DNA from 2 places in the Brevibacillus sp. BD137 genome. Region 1 is predicted to be linked to the other one. Evidence: riboswitches for the same ligand, from Rfam matches in the RefSeq annotation. Region 1 holds a riboswitch; the other holds the start of a gene.
The links. Region 1 has a riboswitch for lysine ahead of dapD (2,3,4,5-tetrahydropyridine-2,6-dicarboxylate N-acetyltransferase). Riboswitches for the same ligand answer to the same signal wherever they lie in the genome.

Region 1 (4,455 bases):
ATAAGAGCGAAAAGAAGTCCTACTATATGCCGAAATTTGAGTGGAAGCACGGCGAGATCGGTATTGGTGCCAACCGGAAGCACAGTAATGGTACCATTTCCTCAGAAAATCGGATCGAAATCTTTTTCGGGGAAGAAGAGATCGCCAGCATCAAGCCCAGCAAAGGTGATGGCGACGATAGCGAGGGGCTTGAATCACTGAATTTGAACAGGTATATCGATACGGATAAGCCCGGGGAATACAAGATCAAGGTAACGAATACGCTCAGCAATAAGACCTGCACGGTTATCAACTCCAAAAGAAAGTACACGAAGAAAAACGATGTAAATGAGCGTAATGAAACATTGACGCTTACAATTGAAGTGAAATAGTAGATAGGAAAACCCCCTTGCATTTTGGCATGGGGGTTTTCGACTACAAGGGGAGGAAGTTCTGTGACAAATGAACAGAAGGTAATCTTGGAAAAGTTCGGCTTTCGGATCGAAGGAGAGCAAGTGAAACATTTGAAGCTGGGGATCGTAAGAAATATAAAAGAATTCGTCTGCCACGCCACGCCAGAAGAGTTGCAGGACTATATCAAGTCCATCTTGCGCAACCAATGTCAGTGGAAGCGAGGAGAATCTGAGTGAGCAGGCAGGGAGGTTGTTGGGGTTGAAAGAGTCTAGGGAGACATTGGTTACGGCCTTACGCGAAGTGGAGGACTGGGAGAAGGACCAGAACGACTTGTGGTTCTGGGAAAAGCTTGGCAGACTTCCTTTTGTTCTCTTGGATCGGATTACGCCTGCATTTGTTCAGGAGAAGCTGGGAAAAGCCGTAGATGAAATGGCAGCCTTTCTCGAGACAGGTGGGACTTATTTGGTGCAGGATGAAGGGATATACAAACGGTTTGGCAAGCGGTTAGAGGGATACGGTACTTCTGTAATTGGCAAGGAGGAGATTGCTACTGTACCGCTTACAACCATGAATGATGTCGCAATGGAGCTGAAGGATTCACGTGCGAATTTTGCCACAGTACAAGGTGCGACGACTGGCTTCGGGGGGATTTTTACCCTTGCGATCGATATCCCGCTATTGATGGGGACATCTCTAAAAGTATTACAAGAGATGGCGCTTGCCTATGGCTATCGACCGGAAGAGAAGAGGGAGAGGCTGTTTGTCGTCAAATGCTTGCAATTTGCTTCATCAGACATCGTAGGGAAAAAAGCGATACTTGCTGAGCTCTCCCGCTTTGATGAACCAAGTGCGCAGAGAGAGGTAATGGCACAATTGCAGGGATGGCGTGAAGTCGTGGTTACGTACACAGAAAACTTCGGGTGGAAAAAGTTATTTCAAATGGTGCCTATTGCGGGTATTTTGTTCGGGGCGTATTTGAATCGCTCAACCGTAAAGGATGTCGCCGAAGCGGGGATGATGCTGTACCGCAAACGGCGCATCCTGGAGCGGCTGCGCGAGATTGAAAAGAGCAAGGAGATTACACAGACCACTCCTCAGCAGTAAGAGCGTAGATGAGATGGTCCTCCCATACACCGTTAATTTGCAAATAGCGTAACGATAGCCCCTCCTGGCGAAACCGGTTTTTTTCCAAGACACGAATGGAAGCTTGGTTGCGAGGCATGACAGCCGCTTGTACCCTGTGTAGCCCAACATCCGTTAGAGCAAAGCGAAGGGCAAGATTTACAGCTAGTGTTGTATAGCCTTTACCATTGCAGGCCTGATCCATGAAGTAGCCAATCGTCGCATTTTGCCATGCGCCGCGTGCGACATTCGACAACGCTACACGTCCCATCATCTTTTCGGATTCCCGGGAGAATACACCAAAAGCATAGGCAGTACCACGTTCAAAATCATTCTGTGCTTGGGAAATCAGTTCTTGCTGTGCTGGAAGGGTCAGAAATGAAGCGGGGCGGATCGGTTCAAATGGTTGGAGAAATTCATGATTACGCAGCCGAAGCTCTAGGAGCTCGGCTGCGTCTTGTTGGTGGAGAGGCCGTAACAGAATCTCGTCTGTATGTAGTGACATGAGATCAATCCTCCTTAAAAAGTTGGATTGATAGTATAGCATGTGCCAGAGTATTTGGGAAACATCGATTAGCCGAGCAATTCAGCAAACGATACCCCGAATGCTTTGCAAGTTTCCACTTCTTTTGCTGTAGGAGAAAGCTCGATTTTCAAACCTTCCAGAGGAGTTTCTGCGCCGCGCTCGCTCGCCTTTTTCAGCAAAATATCAACAGCGGCACCGACATGCTCGTAAGCGGAATCGCAAGAGCCAAAAGCAACAACCTTTTTCCCGCTGAGATCAATATCGTCCATTTCCTCATAAAAATCCAGGCATTCATCTGGGAGTTCGCCATCGCCCCATGTGTAGGCACCAAGCAAGATTCCGTCGTAAGCCTCGAGTTCTTTTGCATTCGCGTCCATTACTTCTTTTATCTCCAGCTCAGCACCAGTTGAACGAATACCTTCTGCAATTGCTTCAGCAATTTCCTGTGTATTCCCTGTCATGCTCGCGTATACCATCAAAATGCTCATAAAACGTAAAACCTCCAGTTAGATAATGAGTATCATTCTCACAAATAAAATTAATGAAAATGAGAATCGTTGTCAATAACTTTTTTCATCTTGCCACGTTTCATTGATTTTGGTAGAGTTAAATAAAATTAATATAATGTACTCTAAATAGAGGTGCGCCGAAGAAGAGTAAGCCTTTTCGCAATCTGCCAGGGGGCAGGAGAAGGAAGAAAGGCTAAAGCGCCGAAGCTTATGCTATGCCCCTACGTAGCACAGGCTGGGGTGTTTCATGAAAAATGAACATCCTGTCACAAGGGACCTTACATCTTTTTGTGGAGCGCTATTTATGATTTGCTTACGTAGTATCAAAAGCAATGAGATAGCGAATGCACTCATTGCTTTTTTTGATTAACCATGCTGTTATTTTGAGGAGGATGTAACAATGAACATGATGGATGCTAACGAAATTATCGCGTTTATTCAAAAAAGCGAAAAGAAAACACCTGTGAAGGTATATGTGAAAGGGAACCTGGAAGGAATCGACTTTGGTGCGAGCTCCAAAGCCTTCATTACTGGTCCGACTGGTGTTGTTTTTGGTGAGTGGAAAGAGATTGAGCCAGTGCTCGCTGCTAACGCAGACAAAATTGAAGATTATGTAGTAGAAAGCGATCGTCGCAACTCCGCTATTCCATTGCTGGATACAAAAGGGATTCAAGCGCGTATTGAGCCAGGCGCAATTATCCGTGACCAAGTGACAATCGGTAACAATGCGGTCATCATGATGGGTGCTTCCATTAACATCGGTGCAGTGATCGGTGAAGGTACGATGATTGATATGAATGTTGTAGTAGGTGGACGTGGAACCATCGGGAAAAACTGCCACATCGGCGCTGGATCGGTTATCGCAGGCGTTATCGAGCCGCCGTCTGCACAGCCAGTTGTTGTCGAGGATGATGTTGTCATCGGAGCAAATGCTGTCATTCTGGAAGGTGTACGCGTAGGAAAAGGTGCTGTTGTTGCAGCAGGTGCTGTCGTCATTGAAGATGTACCTCCATACGTAGTAGTTGCCGGAACGCCTGCACGTGTGATCAAGCAAATCGATGAAAAAACTCGTTCCAAGACAGAGATCAAGCAGGAGCTACGTCAGCTGTAAGGGAGAGAGTGCACATGGACTGGCGTTCGCTCGATGAACAATATATTGTCTCCTCTTATAAAAGAATTCCGATTGCCATAGAGAAAGGCGAAGGAAATTACTTGTACGATACGAACGGGAAGAGTTATCTCGACTTGTTTACTGGACTCGCGGTAAATGTTTTGGGGCATTCCCATCCGCGCATTGTACAAGCTCTGCGTGAGCAGGGAGAGCGCTTCTTGCATATTTCCAATGTATTTTTAAACAAGCCGGCTATTCGATTAGCGGAGCGTTTGGTTGCGAACAGCATCAGCGGTAAGGTGTTCTTCACCAACTCTGGTGCGGAGGCCACAGAGTCTGCGATCAAGCTGATTCATAAATGGACGAAAAACGAGGGAGCAGGTCGTGAAGGCATCGTTGTTTTACGCAACAGCTTTCACGGGCGAACACTTGGAGCAGTACGTCTGACGAGGCAGGCTCACGTCTATCAAGACTTTCCTCAGCCAGCTTTTCCTGTTTATGAACTGGATGTGGAGGACACGGCAGGATTGCGAGCGATTTGCCAGGAGGCAAGACCCGCTGCTGTCCTTATGGAGCCAGTCTTGGGTTCCGGCGGTGTCGTGCCACTAACAGAAGCGTTCTTGCGAGAGGTAGCTGCCATCTGTGAACAAGAAGGCATGCTCTTTGTCATGGACGAAATCCAGACAGGAATGGGCAGAACAGGAAAGCTGTTTGCTTATGAGCATGCAGGCGTAACGCCAGACCTTATCCTATTCGCCAAAGGCATAGGCGGAGGGCTTCCACTCGGCGGTGTC
Region 2 (4,455 bases), on a different contig from region 1:
GTGGTGTTGACGAACTGATTTTTACATAGTAGTATTCAAGCACACTACTCAATTTTCACCAGAAAGAGAAGGGATGGAAGATGTCATGAATATACAAGATGTGCGATTTTGCGAGGAACTGGTAAGAAGTGCTGGAATGGAGCTGCTAGTGGAATTTGAAAAAGGTGCGCCCTGCCACAGCAAGGAAGCAATGGCTAAACGCTTTGAAGAGGTGAATCCCGTGGTTGAAGCTCGATTAAAGCGCTCATTATCCGAGCGGTTCCCCACCTATCAATTCTCTGACGCCGAATTCGATCTGGGTGCACAGGAAAAGCCTGAATTCACAAGTCCTTATTGGGTGATAGATGCAATCGATGGAGCCGTTCACTTTCTACAAAAAATGCCGATGTGGGCTACTTCCCTCTGCCTGATTGACGGAGGACGCACGGTTGTTTCTTTTGTCTATGATCCATGCCGTGATGAACTGTTTACAGCAATTGACGGGCGTGGAGCTTTTTTAAACGGACAAAAAATTAGTATCTCATCCAAATCGCTGCTGAGTGAGTGCATTCTAGGGACGCTCTTTGCTTCCTCCGAGCCGATGAACCTCTTGGTCGGAAAGTATACAGCAAATTCCTTGACGCGAGTGATGCCAGAAGCTTTTGCCATCCGCATGCAAGGCGCGGTATCACTCCATCTGGCCTATGTGGCGTGCGGACGACTCGACGGTTACTGGGAATACGGTGAAGGGGTGTATGATTGGCTGGCTGGTGCTCTTTTGGTCCAGGAAGCCGGAGGCAAAATTACGGATACACAGGGGAACGATTTTTGCTGGAAAAGCACAGGCGTCGTAGCAGCAGGCTCGACCATCTACCCTCAGCTGATCCAATTGACCCCAGCTTCATAACGAACAGATAAAAAGGGTGAGCCTATGCGGCATCACCCTTTCTCCTTTTTCCGCTCACGAAAACGGCGTACCTTCATCAGGTTTCCGCACATTTTGTCATCGCACCAGCGGCGCACCCGGTTGCGGCTTTCATCATAAAACACCCAGCGGCAATCCTCGTTGTCACATATTTTGATTCGCTCCAGATGCTGCGGGGCAAGCAGCTCGGCGAAAGAAGCCGCAATTTGTGCCATGACGAGGGGCCAGCCCTCTGCTTGACTGGATTGCTTTTGCCTGTAGCCGCCCTCCTCATCTACATACAACACCTGTGTATGAAAAGGGGCGAGAGCCAACACTTTGTTCAATTCCGCAAGGTCCTCCTCTTGGAATCGGTCTCCACGGACAACGGCTTCCAGCATACGTCTCAAACGCTCCCGCAATTGCAAAAGAGACGCGGCATACGCCTCATTCATCGGCAGCGGAGCGGTTAGGTTGTATGTTTGCAAAAAGGATGACAGCCATTCCTGGTTCTCTAGGCGATTTTCCCAACGACCAGAACCGCGCCAATCCCGCCAATCACTATTTAAAAAATCGATACAAAGCCAGTCCATGTCATCCACTCTCCCTGACGAAACCCTTCATTTTTCTCTCTTGTATGACCATACAGGATATGGTAATCTTTATTCGTAACTACCGTAACTCAATTAACTAGTTACACCCTCATTTCTTATTGCTATTATAGCGTTTCATCAATCTGTTTCACAGACGAGGAGGAAGCGTATGAATCGGAAGGAATTGCTTTTGCACGGATGGGAATGTGCGTATGACAAGGAAGACTGGTATCCACCCCTAAAAGAAGTGCTTTCCGGGATATCAGCAGCGGAGGCTAGCTGGCGCCCTGTGGGAGAAGCAGCCAACACCATCTGGGAAAACGTCAGCCACCTTCTTTATTACAAAGAACGCCTGTTGCATCGTCTTTTGGGCACCGAATTCCCTGGCTCCGCGGAGACGAACGATGATACCTTCACCCCATCCGGCGGTCCCGCTGACGAAGACGCTTGGCAAGCTACCCTCTTGCGAATGGAAAGCGTCCACCGCCACATTCATGAACAGCTTTCCTTGCTGACGGATGAAGAGTTAAACCAGATGGCTACCTATACACCCATTTACCAAAACGTAATGAGTCTTGTCTTGCATGATGCGTTTCATACGGGACAAATCGTCCAAGTTCGCAAGCTGCAAGGCTCTTGGCCTGCCAGACGCTCATTCGAATAACAAAATTTCACATTGATTAATCCCGAACAATCCTTTATATTTGATGAATCACATAATTTCATACATGTTATCCTCATCTTTCACGGTGAGGATAGAGGTCGCGGCTTTTATATCATCCTGTACGAGATTCAGAGAAAATCAATGACTCCAGGTAAGGAAAATCCGCCGAAGCTCATATCGCGTCTCTGTGCGATTGGGTTGGGGCTGTACTCGAAAGGGGCAGAACTGTCACGTTTGCATGCCAAGCAAACGTGGTGAGCTATCTTCAGTGAAGGCTTGGTGGGGATTGGATGATACCGCCCTATGCCATTTTTTGGCTATGGCGGTTTTTTAATTTCCGACCTTCCTTCTCAAAATTCAAGAAAGGTCGTGCAAGCAGCTTATGTCACAAAATCAATTGCAACGTGGTTTGAAAGCCCGACACCTGACGATGATCGCCATCGGCGGCTCGATTGGGACGGGATTGTTTCTCGCGAGTGGAGGCTCGATTCATTCCGCCGGACCAGGTGGAGCTTTAGTCGCCTATCTCGCTATTAGTATCATGGTTTACTTTTTAATGACCAGCTTGGGGGAAATGGCGGCTTTTATGCCTGTTTCCGGTTCGTTTTCGACGTATGCCACACGGTTCGTCGATCCATCTCTCGGCTTTGCTCTCGGTTGGAACTACTGGTACAACTGGGCGATTACCATTGCCGTTGAGCTGTCAGCTTCCGCACTCATTATGAAATATTGGTTCCCGGATACCCCAGCGATAGTATGGAGCGCTTTGTTCCTCGGATTGCTGTTTGCCTTGAATCTCCTGTCTGTGAAAGCCTATGGAGAATCTGAATATTGGTTCGCCTTGATTAAAGTAGTAACGGTTATCATCTTTATTATTGTCGGTGTGTTGATGATTTTTGGCATTATGGGTGGTCAAGCAGTTGGCTTCCAAAACTTCACCAAAGGCGACGCGTCATTCAATGGCGGCTTCATGGCCCTGCTCGGTGTCTTTATGATTGCCGGATTCTCTTTCCAAGGAACAGAGCTGGTTGGTGTAGCAGCTGGGGAGAGCGAAGACCCTGCCCGCAATATTCCGAAGGCCATCCGTCAAATTTTTTGGCGCATCCTGCTCTTCTACATCCTCGCTATTTTGATCATCGGGTTGTTGGTTCCATACGATAATCCAAATCTGATCAGTGGCGACCTTACGGATATTGCGATCAGTCCGTTTACAATTGTATTTGAAAATGCCGGATTCGCTTTTGCTGCATCCGTCATGAACGCGGTTATTCTCACGTCTGTATTGTCTGCTGGTAACTCTGGCATGTACGCCTCTACACGCATGCTGTGGAACTTGGCGAAGGAAGGAAAAGCACCAAAATGGTTCGCAAAAGTAACAAGTAACGGTGTACCAATCAATGCCTTGATCTTGACTGCGCTCATCGGCGCCCTTGCTTTTCTGTCCTCTCTGTTTGGGGATGGCGAAGTGTACGTATGGCTTTTGAATGCGTCCGGTATGTCAGGCTTCATCGCTTGGCTGGGAATTGCCATTAGTCACTACCGCTTCCGCAAAGCGTTTATCGCTCAGGGCCGAGACTTAAGCGAATTGCCTTATCGGGCAAAGTGGTTCCCGTTTGGACCGATTTTTGCCTTCATCATTTGCTGTATCGTTATTTTTGGGCAAAACTACTCCGCATTCATCGGGGGAACGGTTGACTGGTATGGCGTCCTGGTCTCTTACATTGGCCTGCCACTCTTCTTACTCATTTGGCTCGCTTATAAAATCAGCCAGAAGACCAAGGTCGTCCCTCTTGAACAAGTTGACTTCAGCATGGATGAACACACGAAATAATCGAAGAAAAATTTCGGATTCCCGTGATCTAAACGGGAGTCCTTTTTCATGTTTGCCAACCTATTAAAAACCGCCCCACAATAGCCGATAGTATAGAAAAGAAGCAACTGAGATCCGTTTCCTTCCGTTCTCACAACTCATACTAGTCATCTGATAAAAGGTAAACATGATCTCCTGCCTTCACGACTGAACATGAATCCATGTGAGGAGAGTAGAACATGCAAATCCAATCGTATTCCCGCTACCTACCCCCCCAGCTCCCAACTAGCCAAACTGCACCTAAAATGGTGACAGGAACTAGTCTGGAATTGCCCAAGCCCGATACGGTAGACCTTCGTTCACACAAGGCACGCGAGCTACCTGCTGATGCCATCGAACATCACAGCGTCCAATTTTTCTTTAGCACTGAGATTAATGAGCGTTTGGATAAAATTTTCGCAGATAAGCCTCCCGAGGCTCGCAAAGCCTTTGACCACATCCTCGA

Region 2: another riboswitch for lysine. It lies ahead of ODZ53_RS10210 (amino acid permease); the one in region 1 lies ahead of dapD (2,3,4,5-tetrahydropyridine-2,6-dicarboxylate N-acetyltransferase).

The regions. Positions count from the first base shown of each region.
Region 1 is NZ_JAOTNO010000001.1:520,202-524,656, reverse strand. It holds gene ODZ53_RS02815 (hypothetical protein) at 1-371, shown strand, start outside; gene ODZ53_RS02810 (hypothetical protein) at 435-629, shown strand; gene ODZ53_RS02805 (EcsC family protein) at 643-1,497, shown strand; gene ODZ53_RS02800 (GNAT family N-acetyltransferase) at 1,472-2,020, opposite strand; gene ODZ53_RS02795 (flavodoxin) at 2,089-2,529, opposite strand; lysine riboswitch at 2,670-2,859, shown strand; gene dapD (2,3,4,5-tetrahydropyridine-2,6-dicarboxylate N-acetyltransferase) at 2,951-3,661, shown strand; gene ODZ53_RS02785 (aspartate aminotransferase family protein) at 3,676-4,455, shown strand, end outside.
Region 2 is NZ_JAOTNO010000004.1:45,053-49,507, reverse strand. It holds gene ODZ53_RS10225 (inositol monophosphatase family protein) at 86-886, shown strand; gene ODZ53_RS10220 (CGNR zinc finger domain-containing protein) at 919-1,476, opposite strand; gene ODZ53_RS10215 (DinB family protein) at 1,646-2,140, shown strand; lysine riboswitch at 2,225-2,410, shown strand; gene ODZ53_RS10210 (amino acid permease) at 2,523-3,971, shown strand; gene ODZ53_RS10205 (hypothetical protein) at 4,190-4,455, shown strand, end outside.